4 regions of the Fusicatenibacter sp. genome follow, and region 4 is predicted to be linked to each of the others. Evidence: predicted binding sites of a transcription regulator. Region 4 holds the regulator's gene; each other region holds the start of a gene.

Region 1 (3,149 bases), on a different contig from region 4:
TGCCATCGTCAGCAGTTTCCGGCATTCCTTTAAGCCTTCTGCATTTGCCATCTTGATCTCGCGGTCCGGATATTTTTCACGGATCACATTCTCCACGGATTTTGCAACGCCGCCCGATACAGCAAAGTTACGTCCGTCCACGGATGCATCGCTGACGCCGTCCGGATCTTCCTCGAGTGCGCTCACATCTACCTGGCGCGCATCGAAAATGCCCGCCATCTCTTCAAACGTCAGAACGAAGTCCACCTCACTGCGGACAGACCGGCGCATGGCCTCCAGTTTTTTCGCCGCACACGGTCCGACAAAGACAACCTTCGCATTCGGATTGTGTTTCTTGATCAGACGCGCCGTCAGCGTCATCGGGGTCAGTGCCATCGAGATACAGTTTGCGTAATCCGGGAACAGCTTCTTCGCCATTACAGACCAGGCCGGACAGCAGGATGTCGCCATAAACGGCAGTTTCTCCGGAACTTCGTTCACAAAATCCTCTGCCTCCTGTGCCGCACAGAGATCCGCTCCGATCGCAACTTCAAAGACATCCGCAAAACCGAGCTTTTTCATCGCCGCACGCAGTTTTCCAGGCGTTACTTTCGGTCCGAACTGGCCGACAAAGGCCGGTGCCAGCGCTGCATAGACGCGCTCTCCCGACTGGATCGCACGGATTACCTGGAAAATCTGGGATTTGTCCGAAATAGCGCCGAACGGACAGTTGACGAGGCACTGGCCGCAGGATACACATTTCTCGTAATCGATATCCGCTTTTCCGTTCTCATCCGAGCCGATGGCATCCATGCCGCAGGCTCTCGCACACGGGCGCTCCTGAATGATAATAGCCTGGTATCCGCATACCTTGGCACACTGACCGCATTTGACGCATTTATCCTGATCAATATAGGAACGTCCATTGGTGCGGTCCAGCGTAATGGCCTTTTTCGGACAGACTTCCACGCACGGATGTGCCAGACACCCCTGACATCCCTCCGTGATCAGAACCCGTTTTTCATGACAGGCGTTGCATGCAAATTTGATGACATTAATGAGCGGCGGTGTATAATACGTTTCCGCCTGGTCTGCCAGTTTAATATTGTCCGAGATCGGGGCGTGCTCTGCCGCGCTTCTGCACGGAAGTCCCATTGCAAGGCGAAGCCGCTCTCCTACAATCGCCCGCTCCAGGAACACATCATTTCTAAAATTTCCGACCTCACCGGGAATTACACGGTAAGGAATTTCCTCGATCGTCTTTTCTACCGGGGAGTCCACGTCATACGCCATTTTTGCAACTTCCGTAAAAATGGCATGACGGATTTCCTGAATTCTTGTTTCTACTCCTCTCATTCTTTCTTCCTCCTGTCGTATTTTCCTCCGCAATTGTTCTGTCAATCTTTCCGCTTCTTAACACTATACTTGATTTTGGAGATCTTGTCATCTTTTTCCGGCAATTTTGTTAAATTTTTTTCAATCTTTTTTCGTCAACGTCGTTCCGCAGGACTGTTGTTCCCGTTTTTTTGCAAAGAAAAAATCTGCCGCTTCCGCAATCATTTCACAGAAGTGACAGATTCTCTGTTTTTTACCGCTCCCAGAGATCCGGGGCGAGTTCGTCTTTTTTCATACGCTGCATCAGTTCATCCACAGCCTGTTTCGGGTTTTTGTTTTCAAACAGAACCTGGTTGACTGCCTGGATGATCGGCGTTTCGATTCCAAATTTTTTCGACAGGGTAAGACCCGCTTTTGCGGAATAGACACCCTCGACAATCATCTGAACCTCATCCATCGCCTGCTGCATTGTTCTGCCCTGGCCGATCAGGTATCCGGCTTTCCGGTTCCGGCTGTGTACGGACGCACACGTTACAATCAGGTCACCGATGCCGGAAAGACCGTAGAAGGTTTCCGCATGGGCCCCCATCGCCGTGCCGAGCCGTGCGATTTCTGCGATGCCGCGGGTAATGAGAGCCGCTTTCGTATTGTCGCCATAGCCGAGGCCGTCTGCCGTTCCGGCTGCCAGGGCAATAACGTTTTTGAGCGCTCCGCCGAGTTCAATTCCTATGATGTCCGGGCTTGTGTAGACGCGGAAGACCGGGCTCATGAAAACATTCTGTACATAAAGTGCACTCTCACGGTCATGCGCGCCGACAACGATCGTGGTCGGCAGGCCGCGGCCGACTTCCTCTGCGTGGCTCGGTCCGGAGAGAACAACGACATTCGCTCCCGGCACTTCCTCCTCGATGATCTGAGACATCGTCATCAGGGTATCGGCTTCCACGCCTTTTGCCACATTGACGATGAGCTGACCGTCCGGAATATCCGCCGCATACTTTTTACATGTGGTTCGCACGTACGGGGATGCTTTTGCCATCACAAGGATGTCCTGTTCAGAAAGGGAGCCGCGCACATCGCAGGTGAACTTCATTTCATCCGGCAGTTTTACGCCCGGAAGCTTCGTCAGATGCTCTCTGTGTTCCTTTAAGCTCTCAATTTCCTTTTCATTTTCCGAGCAGATCGTCACGTCATGCCCGTTGTTGCAGAGCAGAAGGCCGAGGGCGGTTCCCCAGCTTCCTGCTCCGATGATGCTAATCTTTGCCATATTTTATTTCTCCGACTTTTTGGATAAATACGTTTTCCGTTCTGTTCCCGCGATGAGACGCTTGATGTTTGCACGGTGCTCCCAGAAGGCAAGCACGGCAAGAAGCGCGATCACCACGTACATCTCATAGAGATACGGCGGTTCCAGCGCAAAGCAGCCCGCCTGTCCCATGATGACTGCCATTGTAAAAAAGACAACGTAAACCATCATGGAACCGAGGGAAACATAGTGGGTTACTGCAAGATTCAGGAAAAACAGCGCTGCACAGACCAGAGTGATTCTCCAGTCAAACGAGATAATCAGACCCGCGGTCGCAGCGATTCCTTTTCCGCCGCGGAAGCCTAAGTAAAACGGGAAGTTGTGGCCGAGAATCGTTCCGGCCGCAGCATATACCGTCAGCAGTTTCAGCATTTCCGGATGCGATGCCCCGAAGATCAGGCGTACCGTCAGGACCGCCAGAATACATTTGATGCAGTCGCCGGCAAGCGTAATGGCGCCTGCTTTTTTTCCTAAAGTCCGGAGCGCGTTGGTCGTTCCTGCGTTTCCGCTGCCGTGTTCCCGGATATCA
Region 2 (3,149 bases), on a different contig from region 4:
AAACGGATGTGCACTGTTAAGTTCGATTGAATATTACGACGGAAAGACGAGAGAAGCATCAACGCTCACCACGCCGGAATCCCTGGAGCTGTGCCGCCATATGCGCAATGCCGTAGATGCAGGCCTTTCCCATATGGTGATGGAAGCATCCTCCCAGGCGCTCAAATACGAGAGAGTCGGAAACACGCATTTTGATACCGCCATTTTCCTGAACATCTCCGAGGACCACATCAGCCCGACGGAGCACAAGGATTTTGATGATTATTTCCAGTCGAAATTAAAGATCTTCGACCGCTGCACCTGCGCCTGCGTGAACCTGGACAGCGATCATATCGAGGAAATCCTGAAAGCTGCGGCAAAATGTGAGCGCGTCGTTACGTTTGGATCGAAAGAAAATGCTGTAATCCGCGTGAGTGATATCAAGCCGGGCAGAGGAAAATTTTATTTCCATGTGGCAGGACCGGATTTCTCGGAAGATTTTACCCTGCCGGTGCACGGAGCCTTCAATGTGGAGAATGCCGTAGCTGCCATTGCGGCTGCCTGGTCGATGGGAATCCCGGTTTCGCTGATCAAGGAAAGCCTCCTTGGCGTCACCGTTCCGGGAAGGATGGAGACGTATGAGAGCAGCGCGGGCGAGGTCACAGCGATCGTGGATTTCGCACACAATGGCCTGAGTTTTGAAAAAATGTTTGATACCGTAGCACTCGAATACCCGGGAAGCCGCGTAAGCGTTGTGTTTGGAGCCCCGGGCGGAAAAGCATTCAACCGCAGAAAAGATATGGGTGAGATTTCCGGAAAACGGGCGGACCGGATTTTCCTCGTACCGGATGATCCGGGAAACGAAGATCCGCAGGCGATCTGTGAGGAGATCGGCGGATACATAGCAAAGGAAGGTGCATCCTTCCAGATCCGCATGGACCGCGGAGCAGCAATCCGGGAGGCGATTCTTGGCGCCGTACCGGGAGAGGTTGTTCTGATCCTTGGAAAAGGCGCGGACGTGACGATACACGTCGGAAACGGAAATGTGCCGTACCGGTCAGATGCCGTCTATGCAAAAGAGGCGCTTGCCGAATATGGAAATGCATTTGCCGAAGCGGCAACGGCCCGTGAAACAGAAGAATAGAAGCAAAAACAGAAAAAACAGAGCAAAAAAGACACGGAACAGAAAAATCCGTGTCTTTTTTGCGTCTGGCGGCAGCAGAAACGAAAATCAGACAGGAAATTTGGCGGATACATCCTACAAAATGTAGAAAAGAAGGACAAAAACTAACACGTATGACGAAAAGTTGTTAAAAATATAACGAACGAAAGTTAGACATGTGAAACTGAGCGCAGAAAGCAAAAACCCGGGAACCATGCGGAAAAAGACGAATTCTGCGGGATGAAGGACAAAGCTGTAAGTTTTTGGAAAGAATTCTTGTGAAAAAGAACAAAAAATGGTATAGTTGTATTGAAATATGTCCAGAACACCCCTTCTGGAAGCGTACGGGCTCGGTGAGAAAAAAGATTTCACGAAAATGCTCGAAAAAAACACTTGTTAAATTCTTGTCATAGTGCTATGATAAGGAAAGTGAAAAATTTATCAATCACAAAAACCAACTAGGGGTATTTTAGAAAGGAGTATTTATGAGCAGCAAGATTACCATCATTGGAGCTGGAAGCGTTGGATCTACGATCGCCTATACACTGTCGAACGAAGATATCGCATCTGAGATCGTCCTCATCGATATTAACAAGAAAAAAGTAGAGGGAGAGGTTATGGACATCGCGCAGGGTACCTGCTTCCGCGATCCGGTCTCCATCATTGCCGGTGAGTATGAGGATGCCAAGGACTCTGATATCGTAATTATTACTTCCGGTATTGCAAGAAAGCCTGGCCAGACCCGTATTGAGCTGACCCAGACCAACGTAAACATCTTAAAATCCATCACACCGGAAATCGTAAAAGCGGCTCCGAATGCCATCTACATCATTGTAAGCAACCCGGTTGATATCATGACCTACGTGTTTACAAAGATCTCCGGACTTCCGGAAAACCAGATCCTTGGTTCCGGTACCATGCTGGATTCCGCAAGACTTCGCTGCGGACTGTCTGAACACCTCAACATTGCCCAGAAAAACATCCACGCTTACGTATTCGGTGAGCACGGCGATACTTCCTTCATTCCGTGGAGCGGCGCTTACGTTTCCGGTGTCAGCCTGGACGAGTACTACGAGAGCGTAGAAAAAATGGGCAGAGACGTTACCAAGATCGACAAAGATGCTATGCTTGAGTATGTCAGAACCTCCGGTGGACAGGTTATTGCAAACAAAGGAGCTACGTTCTATGCAGTATCTGTTGCAGTATGTAAGCTGGTAGCAACCATTCTTTCTTCTTCCGATTCTGTAGCAACCGTATCTTCCATGATGCACGGTGAGTACGGCATCGAGGATGTATGCTTAAGCACACTGACCCTCGTTGGACCGAAAGGCGTACAGGGCAAGATCCCAATGCGCATGACAAAAGAGGAAGTAGAAAAACTCAAAGCAAGTGCCGATGCATTAAAAGCAGTTATCGCACAGATCGAGCACTAAGAGCGTTTTTTAGCTCAAAACATAAAACCTTATGGCAGTGGCAGAAAGTGCGAAAGAGCGGTATCTCCCACTGCCTTAACGTGCGCCTGAAGGGGTTTTCCGGAGGGTGCACGAAAAGAAGAGTACCGGAAGCTTTTCCGGTGCCGGACAGAAGATACCGCGGGAAAAATGGAAACCAACAGGAGCAAGTAAGAAAGGAGCAATTCCATGACCTACAGTTATTTTCCGGGCTGTACGCTGAAGAACAAAGCAAAAGATCTGGATCACTATGCCAGAGAGTGCGCAAAAGTTCTGGGATTTGAACTGGAAGAAATTGAAAACTGGCAGTGCTGCGGAGCCGTGTATCCACAGGCATCCGATGAAATCGCCACAAAACTTTCTTCGGTTCGCGCCTTAGCAGACGCCAAAGAAAAAGGACAGGATCTGATCACAGTCTGTTCCGCCTGTCATCACGTGATCAAACGCGTAAACGATGACATGGCGAATGTAGAGGACATTCAGACCAAAGTAAACAACTACATGGCTCTTTCCGAGCCGTATCTTGGCGAAACAAAAGTGCTTCATTATCTGGAAGT
Region 3 (3,149 bases), on a different contig from region 4:
GGACTGTATTCCTGGAGTTTGATGAAAAATTTGAAATCACATACCCTATCGGGGTATCTAAAATATAGCGTGGATGAAAAGAAATGTCAATAAGCTGATAAAATATGATAATTATTATCATTTAAGAAGGAAAATACGGTCATGGAAGGGCGATTCGCCGGCAGAACATGGAAACTTGCCGGAATCGCAAAGTTCGTGTTACAATTGGGACAGCAGAGCAAAACAAGAGAGGAGACAAAAATATGCTCTCACAGATGAATTACCGAAAAGAAACACAGCCCCACGGCGATGAGCTTTTTCCGCTGAGCATTCACGTTTTCGAGACAGACCTGCAGAGCACCGTGCGGGTGTACTGCCACTGGCATGAGGAAGTGGAGCTCTTTTATGCAGTAAAGGGCGAAGCTGTTTTTCATATGGATACCGAGACCTTTCTCCTGCGGGAAGGGGAGACCGCCTTTGTCAATGCAAACCGTCTGCATGAGGTAGAGGGAATCGACGGACAGGAATTTACGTTTCTTGCCGTTGTATTCCAGCCGCGTTTTCTGTCCGGCACATCGCTTGACCGGATCCAGCAGCAGTATATCGAACCAGTGCTGTCCTCCGAGATCCGTTTTCCATCCAAGACAGAGCGGGGAACACGCCTTGCAGAAAAAACGGCGCGGGCCATGCTGGAGATCCGAAATCTGCAGGAAAGAAAAGAGCCGGGCTGGGAGCTGCTGTTAAAAGCGGAACTTCTGAAAATCTGGCAGGGATATTACAGCGCGGCAGAAAAGAACAGTGGAAAAATGGATGCCTCGACGAATTACCGTGTCAGCAGAATGAAAGAGATCCTCACATACATGAATGCTCATTTCTGTGAGGATCTCGAAATCGCGGAACTGGCGAGCCAGTTTCATATGAGTGAGAGCGCTTTCTGCCGCTTCTTTAAGTCGATTATGCATATTTCCGCCGTGACGTATGTCAATAACCTGCGGATTGCCGAGAGCTGCCGGCTGCTGCTTTCCACCGAGGAGGCGATCAGCAAGATCGCGAGCGACTGCGGATTCCGAAATATCAGCTATTTTAACCGCGTCTTCCAGGACCGCATGCACCAGACGCCGGGGCAGTTCCGCAGTTTATCCGCAGAAAACCGTACTGCGATATAAGATTCGGAACTTATGAAGGCGTCTGCGATCGGAATGCACGCCGCAGGAAGAAAAGTCCGGTCATATCAGCCAGTGCCCAGCCGATCGGAATGGCGATCCAGATTCCGGCAACGCCAAGCGCCGTGGCGGAGAAAAGGTATGCCAGCGCATAATGGAAAGCTTTAAGGAAGAAAGATCCTTCCGTCCCTGATAAATCGAAAAGAGCGCACCGGCGCCCATCGACAGGGCAAACAGGATAAGAGAGCGGGAGATTTTCCCGCGGGTCAGATCGTAATACATAAAGAAACCTCTTTCCGGACATAATTGTTAATATTATAACATACAAAATCAAAAAATGTCAATTTGCAGGATGAAGTGCACAAAAATGCAATTGTCAGAAAATTTAAAAAAATAGAAGTTTATAAAATTTTTACAGATTTTGGGACACGTTCTGTAAAAAAACGGAAGATTTTCAGTTGATTTTTTTGACCTTTTATGTATAATTAGAGTAGAAGAGGCCGGCTGGTCCGGTTTCTTAAAAAGGATACCTTCAAATTTCTGCATTTTGCAGAACGAAGCAGTATTACTATCAAAGGAAAGAGGTTAATTACAAGATGGCACAGATTGATTTAACAAAGTATGGCATCACCGGTACCACAGAAATTGTGTACAACCCTTCTTATGAGCAGTTATTTGAGGAAGAGACAAAACCAGAGCTGGAAGGCTATGAAAAAGGCCAGGAGACAGAGCTTGGTGCAGTCAACGTTATGACCGGTATCTATACAGGCCGTTCACCGAAAGACAAATACATCGTTGTGGACGAGAACTCGAAAGACACTGTATGGTGGACTTCCGATGAGTACAAAAACGATAACCATCCGGCAACCCAGGAAGCATGGACAGCAGTAAAAGAGATCGCTAAAAAAGAGCTCTCCAACAAGAGACTGTTCGTTGTAGATGCATTCTGCGGCGCAAATAAAGACACCCGTATGGCTATCCGTTTCATCGTTGAGGTAGCTTGGCAGGCACACTTCGTAACCAATATGTTCATCAAACCTACCGCAGAAGAGCTTGAGAACTTCGAGCCGGATTTCGTTGTTTACAACGCATCCAAAGCAAAAGTTGAGAACTACAAAGAGCTGGGTCTGAACTCTGAAACAGCAGTAGTATTCAACATCACAAGCCGCGAGCAGGTTATCATCAACACATGGTACGGCGGAGAGATGAAGAAAGGTATGTTCTCTATGATGAACTACTATCTGCCGCTGAAGGGCATCGCTTCCATGCACTGCTCTGCAAACACAGACCTGAACGGCGAGAACACCGCAATCTTCTTCGGACTTTCCGGAACAGGAAAAACAACACTTTCCACAGACCCGAAACGTCTCCTGATCGGTGATGATGAGCACGGCTGGGACGACAACGGAGTATTCAACTTCGAGGGCGGCTGCTATGCAAAAGTTATCAACCTGGACAAAGAGTCTGAGCCGGACATCTACAATGCAATCAGACGTGACGCTCTGCTTGAGAACGTTACCGTTGATGCAGCAGGCAAAATCGACTTCAACGATAAGAGCGTAACCGAGAATACTCGTGTATCTTATCCGATCAACCACATCGAGAACATCGTTCGCCCGATTTCTTCTGCACCGGCAGCGAAGAACGTAATCTTCCTGTCTGCAGACGCATTCGGCGTACTTCCGCCAGTATCTATCCTGACACCAGAGCAGACTCAGTACTACTTCCTGTCCGGATTCACTGCAAAACTTGCAGGAACCGAGCGTGGAATCACCGAGCCGACTCCTACTTTCTCCGCATGCTTCGGCCAGGCATTCCTGGAGCTGCACCCAACCAAATATGCAGAAGAGCTTGTTAAGAAAATGGAGAAGAGCGGAGCAAAAGCATACCTGGTTAACACAGGCTGGAACGGAACCGGAAAACGTATCTCCATCCGTGATACCCGTGGAATCATCGATGCAATCTTAAGCGGTGCTATCAACGAAGCTCCGACAAAGACTATTCCGT
Region 4 (3,149 bases):
ACGATATCGAGGTGGTTGGTCGGCTCGTCGAGGATCAGGAAGTTGGCGTTCGAGAGCATCAGCTTGGCAAGGGAAATTCGTCCGCGCTCACCGCCGCTCAGCGTGTGGATCGGCTGGAAGACATCATCGTTTGTAAACAGGAAGGCGGCCAGCACATTTCGGATTTCGGTGTTTGTCAGATACGGATACGCGTCGGAAATCTCCTGGAAAATGGTCTTTTCCATGTGGAGCACCTGATGCTCCTGATCGTAGTAACCGATCTGTACACGGCTTCCAAGTGTAAAAGAGCCGGCATCCGGTCGGATGACTTCGTTTAAGATCTTTAAGATCGTCGTTTTTCCCGTTCCGTTGTTTCCGATGATTGCGACGCGCTCCCCGCGCTTGATTTCGAAATTCAGATCCTGGAAAAGCGTCTGTCCCGGGAAGGCTTTGGAGAGATGCTCGACGGTCAGCACATCGTTTCCGCTGGTGATGCGCGGCTCCAGACGGATCCGCATATCGGAGCGTACTTCCGTCGGTTTTTCGAGAACATCCATTTTGTCCAGCATCTTTTCACGGCTCTCGGCGCGCTTGATGGATTTTTCCCGGTTGAAGGATTTCAGCTTTGCGATGACTTCCTCCTGATGGTGGATTTCCTGCTGCTGGTTGACCCAGGCGTGGTAAGCGGCCTCGCGGAGCATTGCTTTTTTCTGACTGTAGGCGGTATAGTTTCCCTCAAAAGTTGTTACTTTTTTATTGTCCACTTCAACGACTTTTGTGACAACGCGGTCGAGAAAGTAACGGTCATGGGAGACAATCAGGACGGCTCCGCTGTAATTTAAAAGATACGTCTCGAGCCAGGAGATCGAGTCCATATCGAGGTGGTTGGTCGGCTCGTCGAGCAGAATGATGTCCGGTTTGGTGAGCAGCAGTTTACCAAGTGCCACGCGGGTCTTCTGACCGCCGGAGAGGGAGTCCACCTGTTTTTCAAAATCGCTCTCGGAAAAGCCAAGACCTTTTAAAACACCGACGACTTCACTGCGGTACGCGTATCCGTTTTCCAGTTCAAAGGTATGGGAGAGGCGGGTGTAGGTGGAAAGAAGTTCATCCAGCTCTGCACCGGATTTTGTCTTCATATCGCTTTCCATCTGACGGAGGCGTTCCTCCATATCGATCAGATTCTGTTTCGCGGTCAGCACTTCCTGGTAAATGGAAAGGTGTCCGGTCAGATCCTGATGCTGGGCGAGATAGCCCATCGTCTTTCCTTTGGAGAGGATGACCTCTCCCTCATCGGCCCTCATTTCGCCGATGATGATTTTTAACAGCGTCGATTTTCCGGCACCGTTGATGCCGACCAGTGCGGCTTTTTCGCGTTCTTCTATATGAAAAGATGCATTTTTGATAATTTCCGTTGTCCCGAATGCTTTCGAGATATTCTGACATGCAAGAATCATGTGGTTCCTCCAGATAACATATTTCTGTATTTTGACATAATACACCATCCTTATTATAGAGAGTAATACACAAAATTTCAAGAAATCTTTGACAATTTTCTATCAACCATATATAATATGAGTATATGCAGGTGTAAATAAGGAGGAATTTATCTTGGAAGAAAAAGGAATTTCTCGGGCAGTTATCAAAAGACTTCCTAGATATTATCGTTACCTGGGCGAATTGCTGGAGGACGGAGTAGAACGGATCTCTTCCGGTGAGCTGAGCGAGCGGATGAAAGTGACAGCTTCCCAGATTCGCCAGGATTTAAATAATTTCGGCGGCTTCGGCCAGCAGGGATATGGTTATAACGTGCGGTATCTGTACAGTGAGATTGGAAAAATCTTAGGTCTGGACAGAGTCCACAATATGATTTTTGTCGGAGCCGGAAATCTGGGACAGGCGCTTGCCAATTACGCGGCCTTTGAAAGAAGCGGATTCAAAACGGTCGGTATTTTTGACGTCAACCCGGTATTAAAAGGAATTTCCGTGCGCGGAATTGAAATCCGCATGGCGGACGAGCTTCCGGAATTTATCAAGGAGCACAACGTAGAGATCGCAGCTCTGACACTGCCGAAAGCAAAAGCGGTAGAGATGGCAGAGATCCTCGTGGATAATGGTGTGAAAGCAATCTGGAATTTTGCACATACCGATCTGAACTTAAAACTTCCGAAAGATGTGATCGTAGAGAATGTCCATCTTTCCGAAAGTCTGATGCGTCTCTCCTACAATCTGAACAGATATGAGGCGGAGCATCCAAAGAACAATTAAGAAACAAAAAACAAAAGCAGGAGAGTCTTCGGGAAACCGGAGGCTTTTTCTGTTAAGTCCCCGGAAGATGCGGGAAAAGGAGGAGAAGCGATGAAACGGATTCTTACAGCAGCACAGATGAAGCAGGCAGACCGAAATACCATGGAAACGATGGAAGTGCCGTCCCTGGTACTGATGGAGCGCGCGGCGCTGTCCTGTGTGGAGGAACTTCAAAATGGAACATGGGATACAGGAAAAGTTCTTGCCGTGTGCGGTCCCGGAAATAATGGCGGGGACGGTGCGGCAATTGCACGGATTTTAAAGACGAAAGGCGTGGATGCGGAACTGTTCTGTCTTGGAAATCCGGAAAAATACAGTGAAGGCATGAGAGCACAGAAGAAAATTGCGGAAAATTATGGGGTCCGTGAGGTTAAGAATCCGGATTTCCGGGAATATACTGTTATCATAGATGCCATCTTTGGAATTGGCGTATCCCGCCCGCTGGTAGGGGAGTACCGGAGAGCAGTGGAAGCAATCTGCGCAAGCGGCGTCCCCGTTCTCGCCGTGGACATCCCTTCGGGGATCCACACGGATACCGGAGAGGTCCTTGATGCGGCGGTGAAAGCCAGAGCCACGGTGACATTTGCCTGTGCAAAGCCAGGGCTTCTTTTTGATCCCGGAAAACGATATGCCGGAGAGGTCCTGGTCCGTGACATCGGAATCGGCTTTGATGCAGGAGAAGAGGAGACGCCCTGGTACGGTTCGGTGGAAAAAGAAGATCTGGACCGGTTTCTTACCCGCACGCCGATGGGAAATAAGGGAACCTTCGGAAAGGTGCTGGTACTTGCCGGTTCCGGTGCCATGTGCGGAGCCGCTGTTTTGTGTGCCAGGGCAGTCCTTGCATCCGGTGCCGGCATGGTAAAGGT

What was found. The regulator Rex, encoded in region 4, represses fermentation and respiration genes when NADH is low (regulators of the CRP and FNR family bind a similar motif). The targets are predictions, from matches to a motif close to ATTGTTAANTANTTAACAAT.
Region 1: the regulator Rex is predicted to act here: its motif matches at 1,441-1,460, upstream of ACY2VW_RS02665 (4Fe-4S dicluster domain-containing protein).
Region 2: the regulator Rex is predicted to act here: its motif matches at 1,534-1,553, upstream of ACY2VW_RS02285 (L-lactate dehydrogenase).
Region 3: the regulator Rex is predicted to act here: its motif matches at 1,448-1,467, upstream of pckA (phosphoenolpyruvate carboxykinase (ATP)).

Annotation. Positions count from the first base shown of each region.
Region 1 is NZ_CDRRUH010000006.1:29,657-32,805, reverse strand. Features, by position in the region: gene ACY2VW_RS02665 (4Fe-4S dicluster domain-containing protein) at 1-1,335, opposite strand, end outside; gene ACY2VW_RS02660 (NAD(P)H-dependent glycerol-3-phosphate dehydrogenase) at 1,568-2,581, opposite strand; gene plsY (glycerol-3-phosphate 1-O-acyltransferase PlsY) at 2,585-3,149, opposite strand, start outside.
Region 2 is NZ_CDRRUH010000005.1:18,405-21,553, reverse strand. Features, by position in the region: gene ACY2VW_RS02290 (Mur ligase family protein) at 1-1,123, shown strand, start outside; gene ACY2VW_RS02285 (L-lactate dehydrogenase) at 1,627-2,574, shown strand; gene ACY2VW_RS02280 (CoB--CoM heterodisulfide reductase iron-sulfur subunit B family protein) at 2,782-3,149, shown strand, end outside.
Region 3 is NZ_CDRRUH010000020.1:36,076-39,224, reverse strand. Features, by position in the region: gene ACY2VW_RS06500 (helix-turn-helix transcriptional regulator) at 243-1,145, shown strand; gene ACY2VW_RS06495 (hypothetical protein) at 1,206-1,424, opposite strand; gene pckA (phosphoenolpyruvate carboxykinase (ATP)) at 1,739-3,149, shown strand, end outside.
Region 4 is NZ_CDRRUH010000041.1:21,061-24,209, reverse strand. Features, by position in the region: gene ACY2VW_RS09800 (ABC-F family ATP-binding cassette domain-containing protein) at 1-1,433, opposite strand, end outside; gene ACY2VW_RS09795 (redox-sensing transcriptional repressor Rex) at 1,588-2,244, shown strand; gene ACY2VW_RS09790 (NAD(P)H-hydrate dehydratase) at 2,335-3,149, shown strand, end outside.